3 regions of the Hymenobacter sp. DG01 genome follow, and region 3 is predicted to be linked to each of the others. Evidence: riboswitches for the same ligand, from Rfam matches in the RefSeq annotation. Region 3 holds a riboswitch; each other region holds the start of a gene.
The links. Region 3 has a riboswitch for S-adenosylmethionine ahead of FGZ14_RS00910 (TonB-dependent receptor). Riboswitches for the same ligand answer to the same signal wherever they lie in the genome.
Positions count from the first base shown of each region.

Region 1 (3,647 bases), 1.9 Mb from region 3:
CGCTGGTGGCCACCCATCCGGGCGCAACCCCTGCGTTTACCGAACACGACGTGCAGGCGCTGATGGCTAGGCAGGCCGTGTAGGCAGCGCCGGCCTGCCCCGAGTGCGAACCAGCCGCTTGCTACCTGCTCCTGAGATGCACCAGCCTGCCCGGCGGCTCCCCGAGCATCCGAAGTCTTTTAGGTAAACAAAAAGGCCCCGCTACCAATTAGCGCGGCCTTTTTGCTACAAATAAACTTGCTTACGCCAGCACCTGAATTACGGCTTCCGAGAACCGCTCCATTTCCTCTAGTTGAGGGCTGCACTGGAGCAGAAACAGGTCCACGCCCACGGCTTCAAACTCGCCGATGCGGTCGGCTACCTGCTGAGGGGTACCGGTGAGGCCGGAGCGCAGGCCACGGTTGGAAACCGAGTAGTCCTGCAGGCTCACCTGGTTTTCCAATTGGGTGCCGGCCAGCCACTGCTGGTAGTTTTTGTAGCCCGCCGCCGAGCCTTGCACGTTGGTAATGCGCTCCAGCTCCTTCTTCACCTCGGCCTCGGTGTTGCGTACAATGCTGTAAGCCGCTACCCCGAACTTCATGGGCGGTAAACCCAGCCGGTCGCGGCGCTCCTGCAGGTCCCGGATGCGGCGGCCGATGGCCTGGGGCTCGTCGCCGTGCATCACGTAGCCGTCGCACTGGGCGGCAATCAGGTTTTTGGCCGCCTCCGATTCGCCACCGGCGTAAATGAACGGCCGGGGGCGCGACACGGGCTTGGGCTGCAGAATGGAGTCCGTCACCTTATAGAACTTGCCCTCGAAGGTGAAGTGGTCCTGCTTCCAGAGGTTGTCCACTACGTGCAGCCACTCGGCGGTGCGGGCGTACCGGTCGTCGTGCTGCTCGAAGTGCACGCCGTACTTCTTGGCCTCATCCTGCCACCACGACGACACCACGTTCAAGGAAATCCTACCCCCGCTGATGTGGTCAATGTTGGCAGCTTGCTTCGCCAGCAAAGCCGGCGAGTGGAAAGTGGGCCGCACGGCCACCATCAGCTCGATCTTCTTGGTTACGGCAGCCAGAGCCGCCGCCGTGCTCCAGGCGTCCAACGACGGGGCTTCTTCGCCCTTGATGTCGTTGAGGTTGAGCTCAGCAATCAAGGACAAGTCGTAGCCGAGGTCCTCGCTGCGCTGGGCCAGCGTCTTCACGTAGTCCCAGTCGGCGCGCATGTTTTCGTCCTCAACATTGCGCAGCCACCCGCCAAAAACAGGCATCCAATATCCGTACCGCATGGCTTAGTGAATGGAAGCCGCTACCGGCTGTTGGGTGGAAGAAACGGCATCAGCGGCAACGGGCTGGCTGCCGGGGTTCGAAGCCCCGATCTGGGTTTCGAGGTAGTCCACGAAGCGGGCGTAGGGGTCAAAGCCCACCACATTCACGGCGTCGGCCACGAAGTTAGACAGGGCATTCACGTCGTAGAACAGCACGTCGCCGGTGCGGTCATCCACCAGATACTCAATGCCGCCCACGTCGATTTTGGCGGCGGCCACGATGCGCTCCACGGCTTCTACTACCTCGGCGGGAGGCGTGAAGGCTTCTACCTGAATACCCTTTTTGGGGGCTTCGGTGAGGCAGAAGTCGCCGGCAGCAGGCTCTTCCGGAATCTGGCAGATTTCGGCGGGGCACAGGTTAAAGCTCTCACCGGTGGTGTACACCTTCATGGCGTAGAGGAACTTACCGTTCAGGGTTTCTACGCGGTGAATGTGGCCGCCGCGAGGCGCCACGTACTCCTGCACCAGCGCCGTCTGGTCGATGCCGAGGTCAATCTGTCCGGCGGCTACGGCGGCCTCTACCCCCTCCATGGTATCGAAGCGGATGATGCCTGCGCCGCTACCCCCGATGTTTACCTTCACCACGATGGGAAACTGCAGCTGCCGGGCCGCGTCGGGCACCCGGGAGGCGTGGTTAATCACGAAGGACTTCGGGAATTTCAGGCCCAGCGAGGCGAACAGGCTGAGCTGGCGGGCCTTATTGGTTTCGATGGCCGTGGCCGCCGAGCCGTTGATGATGCGCGTGCCGATGCGCTCCAGGTGGGTGGCGTAGCCGGCCGTATGGAAGATGCCCTGGCCGTGCCCGCGCAGATAAGCCGAGGAGCTCATGCGGTTGACCACCAGGGAGTAGCGGCTCTCGGTTTCGGCGGGGTCGAAGAGGTGGTGGGCGGCGTCGATTTTTTCGTAGGGCAGGCCCCGGCGGTCCAGCTCGGCAAACAGGGGCTTAAACCATTCGGGATGCTCGAAATAAATGCCAATGGGCTTTGAAGGCTGCGACATGAGAAGGGAAGAAGAAACAGATAGTTGAAGTCAGCGGAAAACGCTACCCCCTACAACCGCCAGAACCTCCGGAAGTTAGGCCGGGCGCAAAGACGCCACGCAACCGCCCGAACACATTCCGGGTTGGGCAAGGATAAGGGGGTAGGGAAGAGGGGCCCGGAGCCGGGAAGGAAGTAGGCGGGCGCGGTCAGGCCGTAGCCATTGCTCTGCCCTTACGGCAGTTGCGGCACCCGTGAAACGCAGAATTGCCCCGGCCGGGGGCTAATGAACCGGCAGCTCTACCCGGCCAGCGGCGTACAGACGGCCCAACAACACGTGCCACAACAGCCATGCTGTACAGAAGCAAGGGTGGCAGGAGTGGGGGCGAAGTGCGGGAAGCGGTTCACGGTACGTTGTTTTTATATGGTCAGGACTTGGCACCGTTTCCGTACTGCTACGGAAGGTTGCCGGCGTTTCGTCGAGCCTGTCTCTCCACGCCTCTGTATAAAAACAATCCTTTCAGGTAAAGAATTGAGTGCGGCAAAGGTAAAGCGGCCGGGTCCAGAAAGCCAAATTTTCTTTGCGCGCCGCTTAGGCAGCAGGGGGTAGGCAGCGTAGGCCCCAGCGCACATGCGGTGTGTAGGGTGCAGGTGCTGCCTTGTGCACTAGCCGGGTTAGCAGAAGGCTACTAAAAAATCTGATGGACAGAATTTTATAAGAATAAAATGGGCTTGTAAGGACTTTGGAATGAATCTGGCCTTATTGCTAATAAAATGCACTTAAATAATTTTTAATATAACTATATCTTCTCATATTTATTCATATTGATTTCCTGAATGGCTTGCAGGGCGTGTCTCATTCCCACTTTTATATCCTTCTATCAGCATGAAAGCAACCGGAGTACTCTTTGCTGCTCTTTTGACCAGCGGCGCTGCCACAGCGCAGAACAACATCCAAACATCTACCAGCTACGGCAACAACAACCGCGTGACGGTGGAGCAGCTAGGCCGGGCGAATACGGCCATTGCGCACCAGAACGACGCGGCCGTGAACGGGGGCAGCAGCAGTGGCAACAACAACGAAGTAACCCAAACTCAGGCCGGCATCCAGCATACGGCGCAGGCTGACCAGATGGGCAACCGCCAACAGGCCATTCAGACACAGCTTTCCGATGAAAGCAGGGGCGCCAACAGGGCCTTCATCCGGCAGGGCTCCACGGCCGCCGGCAGCAACGGCAACTACGCCAGCCAGTTCCAGGGGGGCTTCAGCCACAGTGCTTTCATTGAGCAGGTGAGCGGGGCCAACTACGCCACCCAAAACCAGAGCGGCCGCAACGCCTATGCCGAGATTTACCAGGCTGCCG
Region 1 covers NZ_CP040936.1:2,150,779-2,154,425, reverse strand. Annotated here, with positions in the region: gene FGZ14_RS09035 (carbohydrate kinase) at 1-83, shown strand, start outside; gene FGZ14_RS09030 (LLM class flavin-dependent oxidoreductase) at 242-1,267, opposite strand; gene FGZ14_RS09025 (RimK family alpha-L-glutamate ligase) at 1,271-2,305, opposite strand; SAM riboswitch class I at 2,701-2,795, opposite strand; gene FGZ14_RS09020 (hypothetical protein) at 3,170-3,647, shown strand, end outside.
Region 1: it holds a riboswitch for S-adenosylmethionine, as region 3 does, so the genes downstream of both, FGZ14_RS09025 (RimK family alpha-L-glutamate ligase) here and FGZ14_RS00910 (TonB-dependent receptor) in region 3, are expected to answer to the same signal.

Region 2 (3,647 bases), 740 kb from region 3:
TGCAGCTTGATTTTTCATGGGGGTAGGGGAAAGAGTAAATAAGAGGGAGAAATACCATCAGACGCAGCGCCTGACTTTGCGCTTCTTACGGGGCAGTTGCGCAAGATGTTCAGCCCGTCCGTGCTTGAGCTTCATGCCCATAACTTATTGCGGGCCTTGGCGTAATACTCCCTACCGACCCCGTTTATGCACTTGGTAGTCGGTTGATTTCTCCACCCTTACCTGACTTTACGACCATGGGACTGTTTGATTTTCTCTCTAACGACGGCGAAAAAAAGCCTGTTCAACCCGCTGCTAAACCCGCTGCCGGCGGCGCTACCGATTTCTTTGGCAACGCCAACCAGCCCGCCGCTGCTCCGGTTGCTGCCCAAGGCGAAACCTACACGGTAGTGAGCGGCGACTCGCTTTCCAAAATCGCTAAGCATCATTACGGCGATGCTGCCAAATGGCATCAGATTTATGATGCCAACAAAAGCATCATCGGCTCTAACCCCGACCACATCGAAGTAGGCCAGGTGCTGACGCTGCCCAAGCTATAAACCTTAACCTCAGCTTCGAAATATCCTAAAAAAGCCACTCTGCCATGAGTGGCTTTTTTGCTTTTTAGCAGTCCCTTTTTGCAAACACCGAGTACTCAGATTGAGTACCGAGGGCAATTATTTTCATCAATGGGCAAGGACCTACCCCTTCGCTCAAGCTTAAACCCTGCTGATTTTTCACAGGATTTATCCATTGAAAATCAACCTATTAAATACAAAAAATAATTATCCTCAAACTCCACAGTAACAATAGCAAGCGGAAATAATATTTTTCAACCACCTATTGCATATATCAAAAACAGCACTATACCTTTGCAATACCAACCCGGTACTCTCCCGCTCGCGGCGGGATAGTTTTCATAAGATTTATACAGAAGCGGCGAGAGAACAGGCTCCGTGACCCGCTGGCAACCTTCGACCGCGCGAAAGGTGCCAATTCCTGCCCGACCAAGCTTTTGCTGGCGGGGCATATAACTCAGGAGTACCATGGAAAACACCTTCGCTTTCGCCCCCTTCACCCCCAACGCCCCGGTCGCTTTGTCGCGTATCGCCTCGCCGTGGGCTTTCTGCGTTTCGGTAGCTGCTCCAGCCACTGCCGCAAACCGGCGAATGCGAATGCGCTGCTGTAGCGCCTGTTGTTGCTGTTGCTAGCCCTGAGCGGCTACCCAACATCCCTACCCCTTTTTCCGGCCTGAACCCTCGGTGACCCGCAGCGGCACTCAGGTTCTGCGCATCGCAACTGGCTTTCGGAGCAACTCCATGCTGGTTCGGGTGCGGCCCTCGCTACGCCTTGTCGTGGCTCTCTTCCAGCGTTTTCGCTCCCTCTTCCATACCCAAACGGCCTTTAACCCTGCCCTGCCATGTCCACGCAGAACCTCCACTTCGAGACCCTCCAACTCCACGCTGGCCAGCAGCCCGACCCCGTAACCGGTTCCCGCGCCGTGCCGCTGTACCAGACCACCAGCTATGTGTTCAAGAACGCCGAGCACGGTGCTAATCTGTTTGCGCTGAAGGAGTTTGGCAACATCTACACCCGCCTCATGAACCCGACTACTGACGTGTTCGAGCAGCGGGTAGCGGCGCTGGAAGGTGGCGTAGCGGCCTTGGCCGTTTCCTCGGGGCAGGCCGCGCAGTTCATTGCCCTGAACAACATTCTGCAGGCCGGCGACAATTTTGTGAGCACCACCCACCTGTATGGCGGCACTTACAACCAGTTCAAGGTGGCATTCAAGCGCCTGGGCATTGAGGTGCGCTTCGCCGACGGCGACCAGCCGGAGAAGTTTGAGGCCCTGATTGATGAGAACACCAAGGCTCTTTACCTGGAAACCATTGGTAACCCCAGCTTCAGCATTCCGGACTTTGAGCGCATTGCCGCCATTGCCAACAAGCACGACCTTCCCCTGATTGTAGACAATACCTTTGGGGCCGGGGGCTACCTTTTCCGCCCCTTGGAGCACGGCGCGCACATTGTGGTAGAATCGGCTACGAAGTGGATTGGTGGCCACGGCACTAGTATTGGGGGCGTGATTGTGGATGGCGGCACCTATGACTTTGGCAACGGCAAGTTCCCGCAGTTCACGGAGCCCTCGGAAGGTTACCACGGGCTGGTGTTTAATGATGTGTTCGGGAAGGGCGGACCATTTGGCAACATTGCCTTTATCATCCGGGCACGGGTAGAGGGCCTGCGCGACTTTGGCCCATCCCAGAGCCCATTCAACGCCTGGCAGCTGATTCAGGGTTTGGAAACGCTGAGCCTGCGCGTAGACCGCACTGTGGAAAACGCCCTGCGCGTGGCTACCTGGCTGGAACAGCATCCGCAGGTAGAGGCCGTGAACTACCCCGGCCTTAAGAGCAGCCCCTACCACACCCTGGCCCAGAAATACCTGAAGCGCGGCTACGGCGGGGTTCTCACCTTCGCCATCAAAGGCAGCAAGGAAACCGCTACGCAGTTTATTGACAACCTGAAGCTGGTGAGCCACCTGGCAAACGTAGGCGACGCCAAGACGCTGATCATTCAGCCCTCGGCCACTACCCATCAGCAACTCTCCGACGAGGAGCAGCGCGCGGCCGGCGTAACGCCTACCCTGCTGCGCCTCTCGGTAGGCATTGAGCACTTTGAAGACATCCGGGCCGATCTGGCGCAAGCCTTTGACGCCGTGCGCAACGCAGCCTCGGTTTCTTCTGAGGAAGCCGGTAGCACCCTGCTACCCGAGCCGGAAGTAGAACATGCCGCTACGCTGGAAGTCTAGCACTTGAGAGGGGTTGATTCCTGGCGGCAGGTGAGAGAGCCGCCAGGTAGCTTCTTCCAGCACCGCGGTAAGCGGGTAGGCGCTGAAGTTTTTTGTGAGAGAGGAATCTTCAGCAGACAGCCGCCCGCGCTTAGCCGGGGCGGAGCCGGGCAGAATCGGCTCCGCCCGCGGGCTAGGTTTTCGCGCATTACCACCACTATGCGTCAGGATGACGCGGCAAGGATTTTCTCCTGTGAAGACGACTGATACTCCTACGGCTCCCGTGAGAAGCTCCCTGGCGCCGCTTCAGCTGCCGGCTGCTCCTAGTATGCCTGAGCCCGACGAACCACACCTGTTCCGCCTACCCCGGCCTCTGCGACTGGAAAGCGGGGCCACGCTGCCCCGGGTAGAAGTTACCTATCATACCTACGGCCGCCTCAATGCCGCCCGCGACAATGTGGTGTGGGTGTGCCATGCCCTTACGGCTAATGCTGATGTACTAAGCTGGTGGCCCGGCCTAGTTGGCCCCGCCTGCCATTTCGATCCGGCCGACTGGTTTATTGTGTGTGCCAATGTGCTGGGCTCCTGCTACGGCACTACCGGCCCGCTCACCCCCGACCCGCTGACCGAACAGGTAGCCTACCACGAGTTTCCGCTGCTCACCATCCGCGACATGGTAGCGGCTCACGAAGCTCTGCGCGAGCACCTGGCCCTGACCTCTATTCATACCTTGATTGGGGGCTCTCTGGGGGGGCAGCAGGCCGTGGAATGGGCAGTGCAACGGCCCGAATTGTTCGAGAACTTAGTGCTATTGGCTACCAACGCCCGGCACTCGGCCTGGGGTATTGCCTTCAACGAGGCCCAGCGGCTGGCCATCTTC
Region 2 covers NZ_CP040936.1:4,223,523-4,227,169, reverse strand. Annotated here, with positions in the region: gene FGZ14_RS17955 (hypothetical protein) at 1-18, opposite strand, end outside; gene FGZ14_RS17950 (LysM peptidoglycan-binding domain-containing protein) at 237-539, shown strand; SAM riboswitch class I at 903-1,016, shown strand; gene FGZ14_RS17945 (O-acetylhomoserine aminocarboxypropyltransferase/cysteine synthase family protein) at 1,400-2,788, shown strand; gene metX (homoserine O-acetyltransferase) at 3,021-3,647, shown strand, end outside.
Region 2: it holds a riboswitch for S-adenosylmethionine, as region 3 does, so the genes downstream of both, FGZ14_RS17945 (O-acetylhomoserine aminocarboxypropyltransferase/cysteine synthase family protein) here and FGZ14_RS00910 (TonB-dependent receptor) in region 3, are expected to answer to the same signal.

Region 3 (3,647 bases):
TCAGCTCCAGCAGCAAACGGCTTTGCAGCACGGCCGCATCCAGGCCCACGTTCCACTGCCGGGTGCTTTCCCAGCTCAGGTTGGGGTTGGCCAGCTGCAGGGGGGTAGTGCCGGGCAAATCGAGATAGTTGGCCCCACCCTGCACCAGGCCCCGGGCGGCGAAGTCGCTGATGCCGGCTTGGTTGCCGGTTTTGCCCACACTGCCGCGCAGCTTCAACTCCTGAAACACGTTCAGGTTCTTAATGAATTCTTCCTCACTCAGGCGCCAGCCCAGGCCCACGGCCGGGAAGTAGCCCCAGCGGTTGTCGGCCCCGAAGCGGGAGGAAGCGTCGGCCCGCAAGCTCACGTCGGCGGTATAGCGCTGCTTGAAGCTGTAGGTAGCCTTGCCAAAAAACGACAGCAGCCCTGCCTGGGAGCGGGACGAAGAGCCCGTTTGAGTAGCTGCCGAGGCGATGCTGGTCAGGTCGTTGCTCGGGAATTGCTGGCCCGAAAGGCTGGTGCGCTGAAAGGTATTTTTCTGGATAGTATTACCCACCAAGGCCTGCAGGGAGTGGTTTTCCCCGAAATCCACCGAGTAGTTTAGGGTCTGCTCGTTGAGCAAGGTAATGTCGCGCGACAGGAAGGAGGTAGCCGTGCCCCGGGGCTGCCCGGCCAGGATGAGCGTGTTGTTGAAGTTGTTCTCATACATGTCGTTGAAGTCGATGCTCCAACTGCTGCGCAAGGTCAGGTGCTTGCCAAACTGGTACTGCCCGTACACGTTCGAGATGACGCGCGAGCCCACCGCGTCGTTGTTCAGGTTGCCAATCAGGGCCTGGTGGTTGTCGAAGGAGCCGTACTTGGCGTAGGTACCGTCGGGGTTGTAGATGGGCAGATTGGTGCGCGGAAACAGGGCCGAGTTGATGACCCCCACCGGGTTGTTGTCGTTGCTGCTCACGTTGCGGTGGGTGCGCGTGAGGGCCGTGCTCGTGCCGATGCGCAGCCTATCCGTCACGGAGTTATCCAGGTTTACGCGGAGGCTAAACCGGTCGAAGTTGGTGGGCCGGGCAATGCTTTCTTGCCGGAAATACCCGCCCCCCACGTAGAACTGCGTTTTGGCTGAGCCCCCAGCCGCCGACAGCTCATAGCTCTGGGTTTGGGCTGTGCGGAACACATCAGAGAGCCGGTCGTAGGTTTGCTGCTCCTCGGGCAGGCCGCGCCCCCCGGAGGCCACCGAGCGGTAGGGCAGTTGAGTGGGGTTGCCGCCGTCGTTCAGGAACCGCTCGTTTTCCAGCTGGGCCAGCTCCTGGCCGCTCACCAGCTCATACTGCTTGGGTGCCTTCGACCAGCCGTGGTAGGTATTGAAGGTGATACGGGTTTTGTCGCCGGCCTTGCCACGTTTGGTGGTGATGAGTACTACCCCGTTGGCCCCCCTCGAACCGTAAATGGCTGTGGCGTTGGCGTCCTTCAGGATTTCGATGCTCTCAATGTCCTGGGGGTTGATGTCGGCCAGCGGGTTGCTGGATACCTGGTTGCCCAGACCGGTGGCAATCAGGTTGGTGTTGTTGATGAATACCCCATCCACCACGTACAGCGGGTCATTGCTGGCATTCACGGAGTTACTACCCCGGATGCGGATGAACACCCCGCCCCCCGGCACCCCCGAGTTGGCCGATACCTGCACGCCGGGCGCTTTGCCCTGCAGCAGTTGGTCGGGGCTGGCCGCCGGAATATCCTTGAGCGCGTCGCCCTTCACCGAGCTAATGGCGCTGGTCAGGGTTTTGCGGTTTTGCTCGCTGTAGCCCGTTACCACCACTTCCGAGAGCTGCTTCACATCAGCTTTCAGGGCTACGTTGATGGGGCCGCCGGTAGCTGCCACGGCCTGGCTTTCGTAGCCCACGGCGCTGATGGTCAGGATAGTGCTGCCGGGCGGCAGGGTCAGAGAGAACGAGCCATCGGGCCCGGTGGAGGCACCCACGGTGGTGCCTTTCACCACTACCGTCACGCCCGGCAAGGGGCTGCGGTCCGTGGCATCCACAATGGTACCAGTTACGGTGGAGGCGGCCGTCTGGGCGAAGCTCGCTGGGGCCAGGCCTGCCACCACTGCTGGCACCGCCAGAAGGGTAGAGGATTTCATATGCAGGAAAGAGTTGGAAGGTGAGCACACCACTTCCCGGCCAGCCCCGGCACGGGGGCCGCGTTGGCAAAGCTGGAAGTGGACGCAAAGGGGTGAAAACCCAGGAGCGGAAGCCTTCTGCCCAAATCCGGCTCGTGCACAGCCGGAAGCTATTCGGTCGGCGGGAGCCAACGGAACTAGCGGTTTACAGGAAGAGAAAGCGCCGCGGGGCGGCTACTCGGCAGCCGAAGTAACCGGCCGACAAGGAAAGCCCTCAGGCCTGACAGGCCCGGGTAATGCGTAGGAAAGTTGCGCGCTACCGCACTACCCTACCGGAGCAAGCAAAAAGCAAGTAAGGGAATCTCCCTCCGCCTTAGCAGCCCATGCCCAGCATCCGCATACAGACGAGGCCACGCATCAGGCCACAACAGGCAGGCTGAGGCGCAACGTGACGATGGGTACTGCTGGGGATGCTGGTGAAGGACTTCACGGCGTTGTTGTTTTTATATGGTCAGGACTTGGCACCGTTCCGGATGTTCCGGGGGTTGTCGGCGGTTCATCGAGCCTGTCTCTCCGCGCCTCTGTATAAAAACAATCCTTTGTGAGAGAAAGAATTGGTGCTGTAAATGTACAAGCGGAATTTTCAGAAATGCAAATCCTTCGTTCGAATTAATCTTTGGCCAGTACAAACCAAAGGTTTTGCTGGCCCTTACTCGTATTCATTCTTCGGCTTTCAGCAGTTAAGCCAATACTATATCGTTACTATCTACGTAGCCTGTACAATGCGTATGCCCGGGCCACTGTTGATTAAACCAGTGACACGGGCATGCGTGCTACATAAACTATTATAGTCAGATACTTACCTCACAGCTTTGGCCGAATCCAGGGCAGCGGTCATCTGGCGTTCTAAATCCGTTAGCTCCTGCGCTTCGGCAGCCCAAAAATCCTCGTATTGGTGGGCGGTCAGCTGCACAGTGTCGGGTTCTTTGTACTGGTGCATCCAGGTCATCATGGCGGCATCGGCGCGGCGCAAGCCCCTGATGATGCGGTGCAGGCGCTCGGCTTTGGCTTGGCCCGAGGTGGTAGTAGAATCCAGGCCAACGAGCTGGGCGGCGAGGCGCTGGCGTTCCGATATGAGTCCATCCATGCGGGCCATCAGCTCGTCGTGGTGGCGCATAACGGCCGCACGGGTAGCGGGTGTTTTGCTTTCCAGCGGCTGATTTTCTTGGGGCTGGCAGGCCACTGCGAGCAGGGAAAGAGCTGCGTAACGCAGCCGTAAACTCAAGTTCATTGGGACGCTCATTTCATCTTGATAAATAGCCACAAGCCCAGCACCGACACGGCCAATACGCCGGCGGCAGCCAGCATCGTGATGATGTCACGGATGTTTTTGCCCAGCTCCCCGGCGGCGTGGTACTTGTGCAGGAAGGCGAAGCTCAGGCCTTCGTAGCGGGCTACATTCTCGACGCGGGCGGCGAGGCGGCCGGTAGCGGGTTCCACGTACAAGGTGGTTTTCTGCGGGGTATTGTAGGCCACTTTCATAACGGGCAGGCGC
Region 3 covers NZ_CP040936.1:231,728-235,374, reverse strand. Annotated here, with positions in the region: gene FGZ14_RS00910 (TonB-dependent receptor) at 1-2,113, opposite strand, end outside; SAM riboswitch class I at 2,593-2,684, opposite strand; gene FGZ14_RS00905 (hypothetical protein) at 2,952-3,395, opposite strand; gene FGZ14_RS00900 (PepSY domain-containing protein) at 3,392-3,647, opposite strand, start outside.